Regions from separate parts of the Pseudomonas sp. NPDC087690 genome, predicted to be linked through region 1. Evidence: predicted binding sites of a transcription regulator. Region 1 holds the regulator's gene; the other holds the start of a gene.

What was found. The regulator sigma-54, encoded in region 1, starts transcription at its own class of promoters, with help from an activator protein. The targets are predictions, from matches to a motif close to ANTGGCATNNANNTTGCTNT.
Region 2: the regulator sigma-54 is predicted to act here: its motif matches at 2,593-2,612, upstream of glnK (P-II family nitrogen regulator).

Annotation. Positions count from the first base shown of each region.
Region 1 is NZ_JBIUVX010000005.1:18,456-25,672, forward strand. Features, by position in the region: gene ptsN (PTS IIA-like nitrogen regulatory protein PtsN) at 1-376, opposite strand, end outside; gene hpf (ribosome hibernation-promoting factor, HPF/YfiA family) at 389-697, opposite strand; gene ACIPIZ_RS09400 (RNA polymerase factor sigma-54) at 771-2,264, opposite strand; gene lptB (LPS export ABC transporter ATP-binding protein) at 2,542-3,267, opposite strand; gene lptA (lipopolysaccharide transport periplasmic protein LptA) at 3,267-3,812, opposite strand; gene lptC (LPS export ABC transporter periplasmic protein LptC) at 3,799-4,371, opposite strand; gene ACIPIZ_RS09420 (HAD family hydrolase) at 4,380-4,904, opposite strand; gene ACIPIZ_RS09425 (KpsF/GutQ family sugar-phosphate isomerase) at 4,905-5,879, opposite strand; gene ACIPIZ_RS09430 (ATP-binding cassette domain-containing protein) at 6,155-6,964, shown strand; gene mlaE (lipid asymmetry maintenance ABC transporter permease subunit MlaE) at 6,964-7,217, shown strand, end outside.
Region 2 is NZ_JBIUVX010000011.1:88,563-95,779, forward strand. Features, by position in the region: gene ACIPIZ_RS14350 (secondary thiamine-phosphate synthase enzyme YjbQ) at 35-460, opposite strand; gene ACIPIZ_RS14355 (ammonium transporter) at 677-2,014, opposite strand; gene glnK (P-II family nitrogen regulator) at 2,053-2,391, opposite strand; gene ACIPIZ_RS14365 (accessory factor UbiK family protein) at 2,805-3,065, shown strand; gene ACIPIZ_RS14370 (YifB family Mg chelatase-like AAA ATPase) at 4,029-5,522, shown strand; gene ACIPIZ_RS14375 (aldose 1-epimerase family protein) at 5,519-6,733, opposite strand; gene ACIPIZ_RS14380 (SrfA family protein) at 7,001-7,217, shown strand, end outside.

The DNA of each region.
Region 1 (7,217 bases):
CCAGCATGCTGGCGATCTGACGGAGCAACTCCAGGTGCGCATCGGTCGCAGCTTCGGGCACCAGCAATACGAACAGCAGGTCAACCGGAGCGCCATCGATGGCGTCGAAATCGATAGGGGCTTCAAGGTGCATCAGCGCACTGACCGGCGCTTCACAGCCCTTGAGGCGACAGTGTGGAATGGCGATGCCGTTGCCAAAACCGGTAGAACCGAGTTTTTCACGGGCAATCAACGCCTCGAAGACATCTTGCATCGCCAGATCCGGCACTTCGCGATGGATCAGGTTGGCAATCTGTTCGAGGGCTTTTTTCTTGCTGCCGCCCGGCGCGTTCACTTGGGAACGGCCGGGGGTCAGGATGGTTTCAAGTCGGATCATGGGTTAGGGATGTTAACGACCGGTCGCGCCCTGAAGGAGGCTCTGGGTCTTTTCCTTATGCTTTTTGAGTTGGCGATCCAGCTTGTCGGTCAGTGAGTCGATCGCAGCATACATGTCGGTATCTTCTGCGTTGGCGACCACTTCGCTGCCGGGTATATGCAAGGTGGCTTCGATTTTCTGCTTCAGCTTTTCGACGCACATCGTGACTTGCACGTTGGTGATCTTGTCGAAATGGCGCTCCAGTCGTTGGAGTTTTTCCTCGATGTAGGAACGCAGAGGTTGGGTCACTTCCAGTTGGTGTCCACTGATGTTGACTTGCATACAGCTTCTCCTTCGTTGCCAGTGCATAAAGCGGCAGGCGGGATAGCCTGCCACTGGAACGCTGTAACGTGGCTTACATCAACCGCTTGCGTTCGCTCGACGGCGCGATCCCGAGAGATTCGCGGTACTTGGCGACGGTGCGGCGAGCCACCTGAATGCCTTGTGCCTCCAGTAAACCAGCGATCTTGCTGTCACTCAACGGCTTTTTCTGATTTTCCGCTGCAACCAGTTTTTTGATGATCGCGCGGATCGCCGTGGACGAGCATTCGCCGCCCTCGGAGGTGCTGACGTGGCTGGAGAAAAAGTATTTCAGTTCATAAATACCGCGCGGGGTATGCATGAATTTCTGTGTGGTCACCCGGGAAATCGTCGACTCGTGCATGCCGACCGCTTCGGCGATGTCATGCAGGACCAGCGGTTTCATGGCTTCGTCGCCGTACTCGAGAAAACCGCGCTGATGCTCGACGATCTGGGTGGCAACTTTCATCAGGGTTTCGTTGCGGCTCTGCAGGCTCTTGATGAACCAGCGGGCTTCCTGCAACTGATTGCGCATGAAAGTGTTGTCGGCACTGGTGTCGGCGCGGCGCACGAAACCGGCGTACTGCGCGTTGACCCGCAGGCGCGGCACCGACTCCTGATTCAACTCGACCAGCCAGCGTTCGTTGTCCTTGCGCACGATGACGTCGGGGACGACGTATTCGGCTTCGCTGGACTCGATCTGCGAGCCAGGGCGTGGATTGAGGCTCTGGACCAGTTCGATGACCTGACGCAGTTCATCTTCCTTGAGCTTCATGCGGCGCATCAGCTGGCTGTAGTCGCGGCTGCCGAGCAGGTCGATGTAGTCGCTGACCAGGCGTTTGGCTTCTGCCAGCCACGGGGTCTTGGCAGACAACTGGCGCAATTGCAGCAGCAGGCATTCGCCGAGGTTGCGTGCACCGATACCGGCCGGTTCAAACTGCTGGATGCGGTGCAGGACGGCTTCGATCTCGTCCAGTTCAATGTCCAGTTCCGGGTCGAAAGCTTCGAGAATTTCTTCGAGGGTTTCGTCCAGGTAGCCCTGATTATTGATGCAATCGATCAGGGTCACAGCGATCAGTCGATCGGTGTCGGACATGGGGGCCAGGTTCAATTGCCACAGCAGATGGCTTTGCAGGCTTTCGCCGGCGGAGGTGCGGGTGGTGAAGTCCCATTCGTCGTCATCGCTGCTGGGCAGGCTGCTGGCGCTGGTCTGGTAGACGTCTTCCCAGGCCGTGTCGACCGGAAGCTCATTGGGAATGCGTTCGTTCCATTCGCCGTCCTCGAGGTTATCTACCGTCGGGGCCGTTTCCTGATAGGAGGGTTCCTGGATTTCGGTGTTGGGCTTCTGCTCGACGTTGTCGGCCATCGGATCGGAATTGTCGAAGTCGTCGCCTTCTTCCTGGCGTTCGAGCATCGGATTGGATTCCAGAGCCTCCTGGATTTCCTGTTGCAGATCCAGGGTCGACAATTGGAGCAGACGGATGGCCTGTTGCAGCTGCGGTGTCATCGTCAGCTGCTGGCCCATTCTCAAGACTAGCGATGGTTTCATGGCAGGGGCTTAACACCTTATTCGCCGGCGCTATGCGCCATCCACTACAGGGCGCCGGAGCGCCAAACTTAAGCAAATTATATGCCTGAAACTGAAGTGTTTGCCTAGAGCGCTGTAACAATAAAAAGATAGAAAACTTTATTGACGCATCACTCAAGCGAGCGCTGAAGACCTTAGAGGCGAGGTGCTTGCCTGGAGCGCTGTAACAATCAAAGCGTATAAAAAGGCTGCTTCATCGATACAGCGCCCTCGCAGCTCACCGGGGGCACCAGCATGCTTACAGACGGAACTCGTGACCCAGGTAGACTTCCTTGACCAGATCGTTGGCCAGGATGGTTTCTGCGTCACCTTCGGCGATCAGCTGACCGTCGTTGACGATGTAAGCGGTTTCGCAGATATCCAGCGTCTCACGCACGTTGTGGTCGGTGATCAACACACCGATACCCTTGGCCTTGAGATGGTGGATGATCTGCTTGATGTCGCCGACCGAAATCGGGTCGACACCGGCGAACGGTTCGTCGAGCAGGATGAATTTCGGTGCAGTCGCCAGTGCACGGGCGATTTCCACCCGGCGGCGCTCACCACCGGACAGGCTCATGCCGAGGTTGTCGCGGATGTGGCTGATGTGGAATTCCTGCAGCAGGCTTTCCAGCTCCTTGCGACGACCGGCCTTGTCGAGTTCCTGACGGGTCTCGAGGATGGCCATGATGTTGTCGGCCACCGACAGTTTGCGGAAGATCGACGCTTCTTGCGGCAGATAGCCGATACCGGCCTTGGCACGACCGTGCATTGGCTGGTGGCTGACGTCCAGGTCATCGATCAGCACGCGGCCCTGATCTGCCTGCACCAGGCCGACGATCATGTAGAAGCACGTGGTCTTGCCGGCGCCGTTGGGGCCAAGCAGGCCGACGATCTGGCCGCTGTCGATCGACAGGCTGACGTCACGCACGACCTGGCGGCTTTTGTAGGCCTTGGCCAGGTGCTGAGCTTTCAGAGTTGCCATTACTGGGTTTTCTCGTCGGTTTTCTTCTTCGGCTGGATCACCATGTCGATACGCGGACGCGCTTCGGTGACCTTGCTACCGGTAGCGCGACCGGCGCTGGCCAGTTTCTTCACGGTGTCGTAGACGATTTTCTCGCCCTGAGTCGTGTTGTTGTCCTTGTCGACAACCTTGGCCTTGTCGATCAGCACGACGCGGTTTTGCGCGGCGTGATACTGGATCGTCACGCCCCAGCCTTGAACAGGCTTGGTATCGCCAGCGGTCTGCAGTTGTTCGAAGTAGGCGAGGTTGCCGACCGAAGTCACCACGTCGATATCACCGGTCGGGGTGCGCGTGATGGTCACGGTATTGCCGGTAACCTTCATCGAGCCCTGGGTGATGATCACGTCACCTTTATAGGTGGCAACGCCATTCTTGTCGTCCAGTTGGGCATCGTCGGCCTGAATGCGGATTGGCTGCTCTTGATCGTTCGGCAGAGCCCAGGCGCTCACGCTTCCCAGTGCTGCGCCCAGACTGAGCAAAATAGGGAGGGTTTTAACGAGCCTCATACTGTCCTCTTACGTTCGATAGCAGGTGTATCCTGCTTTCCTTCAGGTACGCTTTCATTCCAACGCCAGTTGATACACCGCCAGCGCCGTCGATTCTAACGGGTTGCTCGGTCTGCGCATATTGCTGCTGCGGGAACACTGTCATGCGGGTGGAAGTGATCAGCGTGTCGCGCTTCTTTTCATCGGTGCGTTTGACGCGTACGGAGTCGATCAATTCGACTTCGGTGCCGCCCGAGTTCACTTCGCCACGCTCACTGGTCACGTGCCACGGAAAATCGGTGCCGCGGTACATGTTCAGGTCGGGTTTGGTGACCAGGGTGATGTCGGTCGCCTTGACGTGCTCGGCCTTGTCGGAGGTCATTTCGTATTGCACTTTACCGTCCGGCAGGTATTGCAGGGTATGCGTGTTGGTCGCGTACCAGTCGATCGGGGTGTCCACGGACGAGACCGGAGGCTTGTCGAGGAAGCGCTCCGGGCTGATGTTCCAGTAGCCTACCGCTGCGAACAACGCAGCAATGCAGCCGAACAGCAGGAAGTTGCGAAATTTTTTGCTAAACATGGTTTGGCTCACAGGTACGCGGCGTTGGCCGCATCGAGGCGGCCCTGGGCGCGCAGGATCAATTCGCAGAATTCGCGTGCAGCACCTTCGCCACCACGGGCGCAAGTAACGCCGTGGGCGTGTTCGCGGACGAAATCGGCAGCGTTGGCGACAGCCATGCCCAGGCCTACGCGGCGGATCACCGGCAGGTCGGGCAGGTCGTCACCGAGGTAGGCGACCTGTTCATAGCTTAGGCCCAGTTGCTCGAGAAGACCGTCGAGAACCACCAATTTGTCTTCACGCCCCTGAAACAGGTGCGGGATGCCGAGATTTTTTGCGCGCCGTTCGACCACCGGAGTCTTGCGACCGCTGATGATGGCGGTCTGCACGCCGGCGTTCATCAACATTTTGATGCCTTGGCCGTCGAGGGTGTTGAAGGTTTTGAATTCGCTGCCGTCTTCAAGGAAGTACAGGCGCCCGTCGGTGAGGACGCCGTCAACGTCGAAAACCGCCAGTTTGATCGCTTTGCCGCGTTGCAGCAGATCGGTGCTCATTTACATGACTCCTGCGCGCAGCAGATCGGAGAGGTTGAAGGCGCCAATCGGGCGATCTTCTTCGTCGACGACTACCAATGCGTTGATTCGATGGTCTTCCATGATTTTCAGGGCCTCGGCGGCGAGCATCTCGGGCCGGGCGGTCTTGCCGTGCGCGGTCATCACCTGGTCGATGGTGGCGCTGCGGATGTCGATGCTGCGATCCAGCGTGCGGCGCAAATCGCCGTCGGTGAAGATCCCGGCGAGCTTGCCATCGGCTTCGAGAATGGCGGTCATGCCCAGACCTTTACGGGTCATTTCCATCAGTGCGTCCTTGAGCAGCGTACCGCGTTGTACTTGCGGCAGCTCCTGGCCGGCGTGCATGACGTTCTCCACTTTCAGCAGCAGGCGACGGCCCAGCGCGCCACCCGGATGAGAAAAGGCGAAATCTTCGGCAGTGAAACCGCGCGCTTCGAGCAACGCTACGGCGAGCGCATCACCCATCACCAGTGCCGCTGTCGTCGATGAGGTCGGTGCCAGGTTCAGTGGGCAGGCTTCATGCTCGACGTGAACGTTGAGGTTGACTTCGGCAGCCTTGGCCAGCGGCGATTGCGGGTTGCCGGTGACGCTGATCAGCTGGATGCCCAGTCGTTTGATCAGCGGCAGCAGGGTGACGATTTCGTTGGTCGAGCCTGAGTTCGACAGGGCCAGAATCACGTCGTCGCGGGTAATCATGCCCATGTCGCCGTGACTGGCTTCGGCTGGATGTACGAAAAAAGCCGGAGTGCCAGTGCTGGCAAGCGTCGCGGCAATCTTGTTGCCGACATGCCCGGATTTACCCATGCCGACTACGACCACACGGCCCTTGCTGGCCAGAATCATCTCGCAAGCGCGTACGAAATCGGCGTCGATATGGGGCAACAAGCCTTGTACGGCTTCCACTTCGAGGCGAATGGTGCGTTGTGCCGATTGAATCAGGTCGCTGGATTGGCTCATGTCAGAAATCGTATAGCCCGATGAAAAGGCGGCGATTATAGCGGTTATGTTGCAAAGCCTCACGCAAGTTCGTCGTGCTTTGTCATTCCTCGTTACCAAAACCCTGAAAAAGCCGCTCCAACCCTGTCAGATCGCCGAACACAGGCCGGCACAGACCTTGGGCGCTTGGCCTTTGCAGTGATATAGTTCGCCGCCAGTTCGGCCTGCCCGGAGGGTATGTGCTTTCTCAGGAAAGCCAGGCGTCCGAGTGAGAGGCTGCATCGCAAGGAGTTTAGATGAGTGCCGATAACGCCTACGCGGTCGAGCTGAAGGGAGTCTCCTTCAAGCGCGGTGCGCGCAGCATTTTCAATAACGTCGATATTCGCATCCCGCGCGGCAAGGTCACCGGCATCATGGGACCTTCCGGGTGTGGCAAGACCACGCTGCTGCGGTTGATGGGCGCACAGTTGCGCCCAACCAGCGGCGAAGTCTGGGTCAACGGCCAGAACCTGCCGAAGCTGTCGCGCAGTGATCTGTTCGATGCGCGCAAGCATATGGGTGTGCTGTTCCAGAGCGGCGCGCTGTTCACCGACCTCGATGTTTTCGAGAACGTCGCTTTTCCCCTGCGCGTTCATACCGAATTGCCGGAAGAAATGATCCGCGACATCGTCCTGCTCAAATTGCAGGCGGTCGGTCTGCGTGGCGCTATCGAGCTGATGCCCGACGAGCTGTCCGGCGGCATGAAGCGTCGCGTCGCGCTGGCCCGGGCGATTGCGCTCGACCCGCAGATTCTCATGTACGACGAACCGTTCGTCGGCCAGGATCCGATCGCCATGGGCGTGCTGGTGCGCCTGATCCGTCTGCTCAATGATGCGCTGGGGATCACCAGTATCGTGGTTTCCCACGATCTGGCCGAAACCGCGAGCATTGCCGACTACATCTATGTAGTGGGTGATGGTCAGGTACTGGGGCAGGGCACGCCGGATGAATTGATGAACTCGGACGAGCCGCGTATCCGTCAGTTCATGAGTGGCGATCCCGATGGCCCGGTGCCGTACCATTTTCCAGCGACGGATTACCGCGCAGATCTTCTGGGGAAGCGCTGATGCGCAGAATTTCATTGATAGAACGCGTACGCCGGTTCGGCGAGTCGGCGATCGACGCCGTCGCGGTGTTCGGTCGCGCGACGCTGTTCCTGTTCCACGCACTGCTCGGTCGTGGCGGGATCAGCGGCGGCTTCGGTCTGCTGGTCAAACAGTTGCATTCGGTCGGCGTCATGTCGCTGGTGATCATCGTCGTTTCCGGCATTTTCATCGGCATGGTCCTGGCGCTGCAGGGGTTCAGCATTCTCTCCAGCTA
Region 2 (7,217 bases), on a different contig from region 1:
GTTAAAAAATCAGTAACCATTGATGACCAACGGTTTACGCCCCATCACCGTGCAAGGTGGCGAGGACTTTTCGAGCACCGCCATGATCACGGTGCTCGCCCAGATAAACGCCTTGCCAGGTCCCCAGTGCCAGACGGCCTGCCGAAACCGGCAGACTGACCTGGCAACCAAGCACGCTGGCCTTGAAGTGCGCCGGGAGGTCGTCCAGGCCTTCGTCGTTATGCTCATAGCCGTCTGTTCCTTGTGGGATCAGACGATTGAAAAATCGTTCGAAGTCGCGACGGACCGCCGGATCGGCGTTCTCGTTGATGGTCAACGACGCCGAGGTATGCTGCAGCCACAAATGCAACAGACCGACCCGGCACTCCCTGAGTTCAGGCAGCCCCGCGAGTAACTCGTCCGTTACCAGATGAAAGCCCCGGGGCCGTGCCCGCAGGGTTATCAGAGTCTGTTGCCACATACAGTTCTCCGCACGTTCGGGGCGCATTCTAGCGCGCTCTGGGAAAAAACAAAGGCCCTAATATTCGCTCAATGATGTAAGCCATTGGCCGGTGAAAAACCGCCGTCGTAAACACGACTAAAGGCGTACGAAAAATCCTTTCAGCTTCTCTCTCAATGACAAATTCCAGACAAAAAAATGCCCGGCGAACCGGGCAAGTTTTTTTGATGCGCGTACTTACAGGTTGTAGCCGCGTTCGTTGTGTTGTGCCAGATCGAGACCGACCGACTCTTCTTCCTCGGTCACACGCAGACCCATCACGGCGTCCAGGACTTTGAGGATGATGAAGGTGACGATCGCGGTGTAGATCACCGTGAAGCCCACGCCTTTGACCTGAATCCACACTTGCGCACCGATATCGGTAACGGTGCCGAAGCCACCCAGAGCGGGAGCTGCAAACACACCGGTCAGAATCGCACCGAGGATACCGCCGATACCGTGCACGCCGAACGCGTCCAGGGAATCGTCATAACCGAGTTTGCGTTTCAGGGTGGTGGCGCAGAAGAAGCACACCACACCTGCGGCCAGACCGATCACCAGTGCGCCCATCGGGCCCACGGTGCCGGCAGCCGGAGTGATCGCGACCAGACCGGCAACCACACCCGAGGCGATACCCAGTGCGCTTGGCTTGCCGTGGGTGACCCACTCGGCAAACATCCAGCCCAGCGCGGCCGCAGCGGTAGCGATTTGAGTGACCAGCATCGCCATGCCGGCGGTGCCGTTGGCCGCCGCAGCGGAACCGGCGTTGAAGCCGAACCAGCCGACCCACAGCATCGCTGCGCCCATCAGGGTGTAACCGAGATTGTGCGGAGCCATCGGGGTGGTCGGGAAGCCTTTACGCTTGCCCAACACCAGGCAGGCAATCAGGCCGGCCACACCGGCGTTGATGTGCACCACGGTGCCGCCCGCGAAGTCGAGTACGCCCCAGTCCCACATCAGGCCGCCGTTGCCGGACCAGACCATGTGCGCGATCGGTGCATAAACCAGGGTGAACCAGATAGCCATGAAGATCAGCATCGCGGAGAACTTCATCCGCTCGGCGAACGCACCGACGATCAGCGCCGGGGTGATGATCGCGAAGGTCATCTGGAAGGTGATGAACACCGCCTCAGGGAACAACGCCGCAGGACCGGTCAGGCTCGAAGGCGTGACACCGGCGAGGAACGCCTTGCCCATGCCGCCGAAGAACGAGTTGAAATTGACAACGCCCTGCTCCATGCCGGTGGTGTCGAACGCAATGCTGTAGCCATAAATGACCCACAGGATGCTGATCAGACCGGTAATGGCGAAGCACTGCATCATCACGGAAAGAATGTTTTTCGAGCGAACCATGCCGCCGTAGAACAGCGCCAGGCCGGGGATGGTCATGAACAGCACGAGTGCCGTCGAGGTGAGCATCCAGGCCGTGTCGCCGGAATTGAGGACCGGGGCCGCCACTTCGTCTGCCGCCATAGCAAGGCTTGGCATTACGATAGACAACAGGGCTCCTAGCCCTGCGAATTTACGCAGAGTCATATTGTTTTCTCCTGGGGCGTTGGGGTTTGTGGCGGCGTTTAAATCGCGTCGGTATCGGTTTCGCCGGTACGGATGCGAATCGCCTGTTCCAGATTGACCACGAAGATCTTGCCGTCACCGATCTTGCCGGTGTTGGCCGCTTTGGTTATCGCCTCGATAACCCGATCCAGATCCTTGTCGTCGATGGCCACGTCGATTTTCACCTTGGGCAGAAAATCGACCACATATTCCGCGCCGCGATACAGATCGGTGTGACCCTTCTGCCGGCCGAAGACTTTGACTTCAGTAACGGTAATGCCCTGCACGCCGATTTCGGACAGCGACTCGCGCACGTCGTCCAACTTGAACGGCTTGATGATGGCAGTGACTAGCTTCATGAAACTCTCTCCCGAATTGGTGGACTTGCCCCAGGAAAACAAACCCGACTCAAGTCTAAGCGCAGTGCCTGGCTTTGTAACGCATCGTCGGCCGTACCTGCCCGACTGACGCCAGCTAACCGCTGCCGACGAAACTCCCCGCTTCGTCTGCCGCACTGCATTCGTCACAGCGACTGCATCAGTGCATGGGTCGAAGGTGACTAAGCAGAAACCTTGCCATCTCGCCAAAATCCCCTGATTTCAAGCCCTTGGCCGCTGCTGCAAGCCATCCCGTGCGAAAGGCCCAGCGGATACGCACAACAACGGTGCGTCGCCGTCCGTCCGCCTGCGCGAAAAGCGTGCATCCCTGACCACGGGATTGACTATAGACACTGCGTGATACACTGCCGGCCATTGTTTCCAGGACATCCACCATGCTCGCGCCCAAAGACTTCCTCGACGCCCTGAGCGGCACCGCCTCCCGCCTGTTCAACGGCGACACCCCGCTGCCGAAAGCCGAAATCGAAAGCCAGTTCAAGATGCTGCTGCAAAGCGCCTTCAGCAAACTCGACCTGGTCAGCCGTGAAGAGTTTGATAGCCAGATGGTTGTGTTGGCGCGCACTCGGGCACGGCTGGAGAGCCTTGAGGCGAAGGTTGCCGAGCTGGAAGCGAAGCTGACGCCGCCAGCCGAATAACCCCGCAATTCCCTGTGGGAGCTAGCCTGCTAGCGATTGAAGGTCGGCACGACCTTCCCGTTCTTGGCAAACATTCGAAGTATGTATGTCGAAAGGCCAATAAAACCGCTCCTGCCGAGGCAGGAGCGGTTTCCGTCAGATCAATCCTTACAACGAATTATTCCAACGGTCTCGCAGAATCTCGTACAGGCGAAAAGCCCATAACGCGATACTGACGAGGCGCCACATATGTTTAAGAAACTTAGACATACTTTGGCCCTCCTTGCGTGGGGCCAAACCTCCGATGCACTTTCCGGCGTACGAACACCTTCGGGACTACACACGAGTGTGTCCGCCAAGGCGGCCGGGTGTGGGCTCCCCAAGATCAGCACCGGCACGGGTCTCAAACCGTGTCGAGGAACATGAAATTTTTTCGCTCCCGGCCACACTTTGCGAACACTCGATGAGTGGGCATCGTCACGGCGAATGGTATTCGCTGTCCGGCCGTGGCATTTAAACAAGCTGTATCAAGTCGTTATCATGTGCCGGCAAACCGATGTCGGTCCTCGAATCTTTTAATCGATTGATTGGCTGAAATTTCAATGATGCTTGCGCCACCGGTCAAATATGCATAATCTCGGGCAACACGAGTGTGTCCGCTAAGGATGCGCAGGCCTTGGCCTCACCGAAGCCTGCATATAAAAAACCGCTTTCTCAAGGCGGTTTTTTTTCGTCTCGATTTTTATGGGGTATGACCCTTAATCCACGTTTACCTCATGGAAGCCACTGCGAAGCATCCATGTGAAAGCACCGAACTATTTGCGGAGTGCCTACGCCGACCATGAGCTAGCCAGCTCAAATGTCCGCCTCCGGCAACATCCAGTGAAAGTTTGCCCTTAAAACTGTCCGACCAACGCCCTCTCCCCAGACTACCCTTCAAAAACCCGCAGGAAGCGGCTCCCCGATTCAGCTCAAGGAACGACCATGTCCCTCTCCATCGTCCACAGTCGCGCCCAGATTGGCGTGGAAGCCCCCGCTGTCACCGTCGAAGTCCATCTGGCCAACGGTCTGCCGTCGCTGACCATGGTCGGCCTGCCCGAGGCAGCGGTGAAGGAGAGCAAGGATCGGGTGCGCAGCGCGATCATCAATTCCGGGCTGCAGTTTCCGGCGCGGCGGATCACTTTGAATCTGGCGCCGGCGGATCTGCCCAAGGATGGCGGGCGGTTTGATCTGGCGATTGCCTTGGGGATTCTGTCGGCGAGTGTGCAAGTGCCGACGCTGACTCTCGATGATGTGGAGTGCCTCGGCGAATTGGCATTGTCCGGAGCAGTGCGGCCGGTGCGCGGGGTGCTACCGGCAGCATTGGCGGCGCGCAAGGCGGGGCGGGCGCTGGTGGTGCCGCGAGCGAATGCCGAGGAGGCCTGCCTGGCTTCGGGGTTGAAGGTGTTTGCGGTGGATCATCTGCTCGAGGCGGTGGCGCATTTCAATGGGCATACGCCGGTTGAGCCCTATGTATCCGATGGATTGATGCACGCCAGCAAGCCTTATCCCGACTTGAATGAAGTGCAAGGGCAAGTGGCGGCCAAACGAGCGTTGCTGATTGCTGCTGCGGGTGCCCATAACTTGTTGTTCAGCGGGCCGCCGGGGACGGGTAAGACATTGTTGGCGAGTCGCCTGCCGGGGCTGTTGCCGCCGCTGGCCGAGAGTGAAGCACTGGAGGTGGCGGCGATTCAGTCAGTCGCCAGTGGCGCCCCGCTGACCCATTGGCCGCAGCGCCCCTTCCGTCAACCGCACCACTCGGCATCAGGGCCGGCACTCGTTGGTGGCAGCTCGAAACCACAACCCGGCGAAATCACCCTCGCCCACCATGGTGTGCTGTTTCTCGATGAATTGCCGGAGTTTGATCGCAAGGTTCTGGAGGTTTTAAGGGAGCCTTTGGAGTCGGGATTCATCGTGATCGCCCGGGCCAAGGATCGCGTGCGTTTTCCCGCGCGCTTTCAACTGGTCGCAGCGATGAACCCCTGCCCCTGTGGATATCTGGGCGAGCCGAGCGGCAAATGCTCGTGCACACCGGACATGGTGCAGCGCTATCGCAACAAGCTGTCTGGACCGTTACTGGACCGGATTGATTTGCATCTGACGGTGGCGCGGGAGGCAACGGCATTGAACCCAGCGATTAAGCCCGGCGAGGACAGCGCCAGCGCTGCCGCATTGGTGGCCGAGGCGCGGGAGCGCCAGCAAAAGCGCCAAGGCTGTGCCAATGCGTTTCTCGATCTGCCGGGTTTGAAGCAGTACTGCAAGTTATCCACAGTCGACGAAGCCTGGTTGGAGTCGGCCTGTGAGCGTTTAACGCTATCCCTACGCTCGGCCCATCGCCTGCTCAAGGTCGCCCGGACACTGGCAGACCTTGAGCAAGTCGATGCAATCAAACGCGAACACTTGGCCGAAGCGCTGCAATACCGGCCAGCGACACCTTAATGCTCGGTCAGATCAACCAGCGGCGTCTGCCGCACTTCGGTGTCGCGTCCGGCCTGAATTTCGGTCACACGCTTCAAGGCATTATCCACAGCACCTTTGTCCGCGAGCAGGCTGTAGCTGATCTGGAACTGTTTGTGTTCTTTGGGTGCGATGGTCGGCACCAAACTCAACGGCCGCTGATAACGACGGTTGTAGGAAAAACTGGTCCCTGGTTCAAGACCCGTGACGTAGCCCTGCCCTTGGGTATCGGTGTTTTTCCACAAGGAAAACACCGGCAGCTGTTGAGTATTGAAGCCAACAGAAACACCCAGGCTACCCGCCTTGTTATGCAAAACGGTGAGGGTCTGACCCTTGGCATCCGCGTAGGGCACGACGTTGTAAACCGTCTCGTCGTAATCCTTGGTTGGCCCGCGATACGTCTGCCAGTCGGCCAATTCGGCCTTGGCCTTGTCGTTAAATGGCGAGACCTGTTTGACCGGTGCCGCAAACCGGGCGCCTTGCTCAAGAAACGGCGTACTGAAGTTACTGTGATACAGCGCCTGATATTCCTTCGGATAGTCGCCATTGTTGGTCAGCGAATCGTTCAGCGCGAACGCTGTGCTGCCCGGCACCGTGACCAGTTCGGTCACTACAGAGAAATCGACCTTCTTGAACGCCTGCTCTTTCAGCTCGCCACGCAGGCTGATGGCGTACGGCGGTTTTTCGTCGATGTGCAGGGTGACCTTGCTGGCCGGGATGTTCGCGGCGCGACCGTGCAGGGTCAGCAGCTCACCGTTGTCCATGCCCGGATGGCCGACCCATTCGTAACCACAGCGGGTCACCAGCTCGTTGAAGCCTTCCAGCCAACCCAGACCGCCACGGCCATTGAGCTCGATAAAGGCCGGATTGACCACGTCCTTGACCGGCGAATCCCAGCCCATGCGCACAGCGCCGACCGTGGCCTGCAAGACATTCATGCCGCGGGTCGGCACCACCGAGAGCTTCATCGTGCCGTTATCGATGTCGACAATGCTCACACCCTCCTGTCGACCGCCGTGCAGGGTGCGCAGGGTCACGGAGAAGGCTTTGTCGGTTTTGACGCCCAGTTGCTCGCTGGTAATGGACCAGTTTTGCGCGGGCTTGTCGGTGTCGAGCAGGACGTAATCCCAAGCCATGGCCTGGGAAGCCGCCGCCATCGTAGCGAGGGCAACAGCGAGTTTGAGCGAAGTCATGAGCGTGCCTTTTATTGGATTTGTAGGTTTTTTATAGCGCTGATGAATCGTTTCAGCAAGCGTAAAAAACCCTTATCCATGCCGCCCTTCCGTCACTGGTAAAATAATCCCGAGCGAGGTTGGCATTCTTCAGCTAGCCTCGTTCGGTTTTGGCCTATCGGCTGATTGACGGCGACATCATAATGACATTAAGGTCGCCAGCTAAATGCAGGAGCAAGGCACAGGCAGTTCCGCCTGTCATTGCGCAACGGAACATATGGAGTATGGATGCGCGGGGCACTACTACGCAGCGGTAAGAGCGGTTCATTCACTGCCTTGGGCGAAACAGGCCAACCGGTTTACCGGGCGGCGCTGCAGTTGCGCGAAGCAATTCGCCGCAAGAATCCCGACCTGGTCGATCACCTGGCCATTCCTCAGAGCGATGAACTCGGCAACCAGATCGACTGGTACAGCGGCCTCGACGGTGATGTGATCCCGTGGAGCA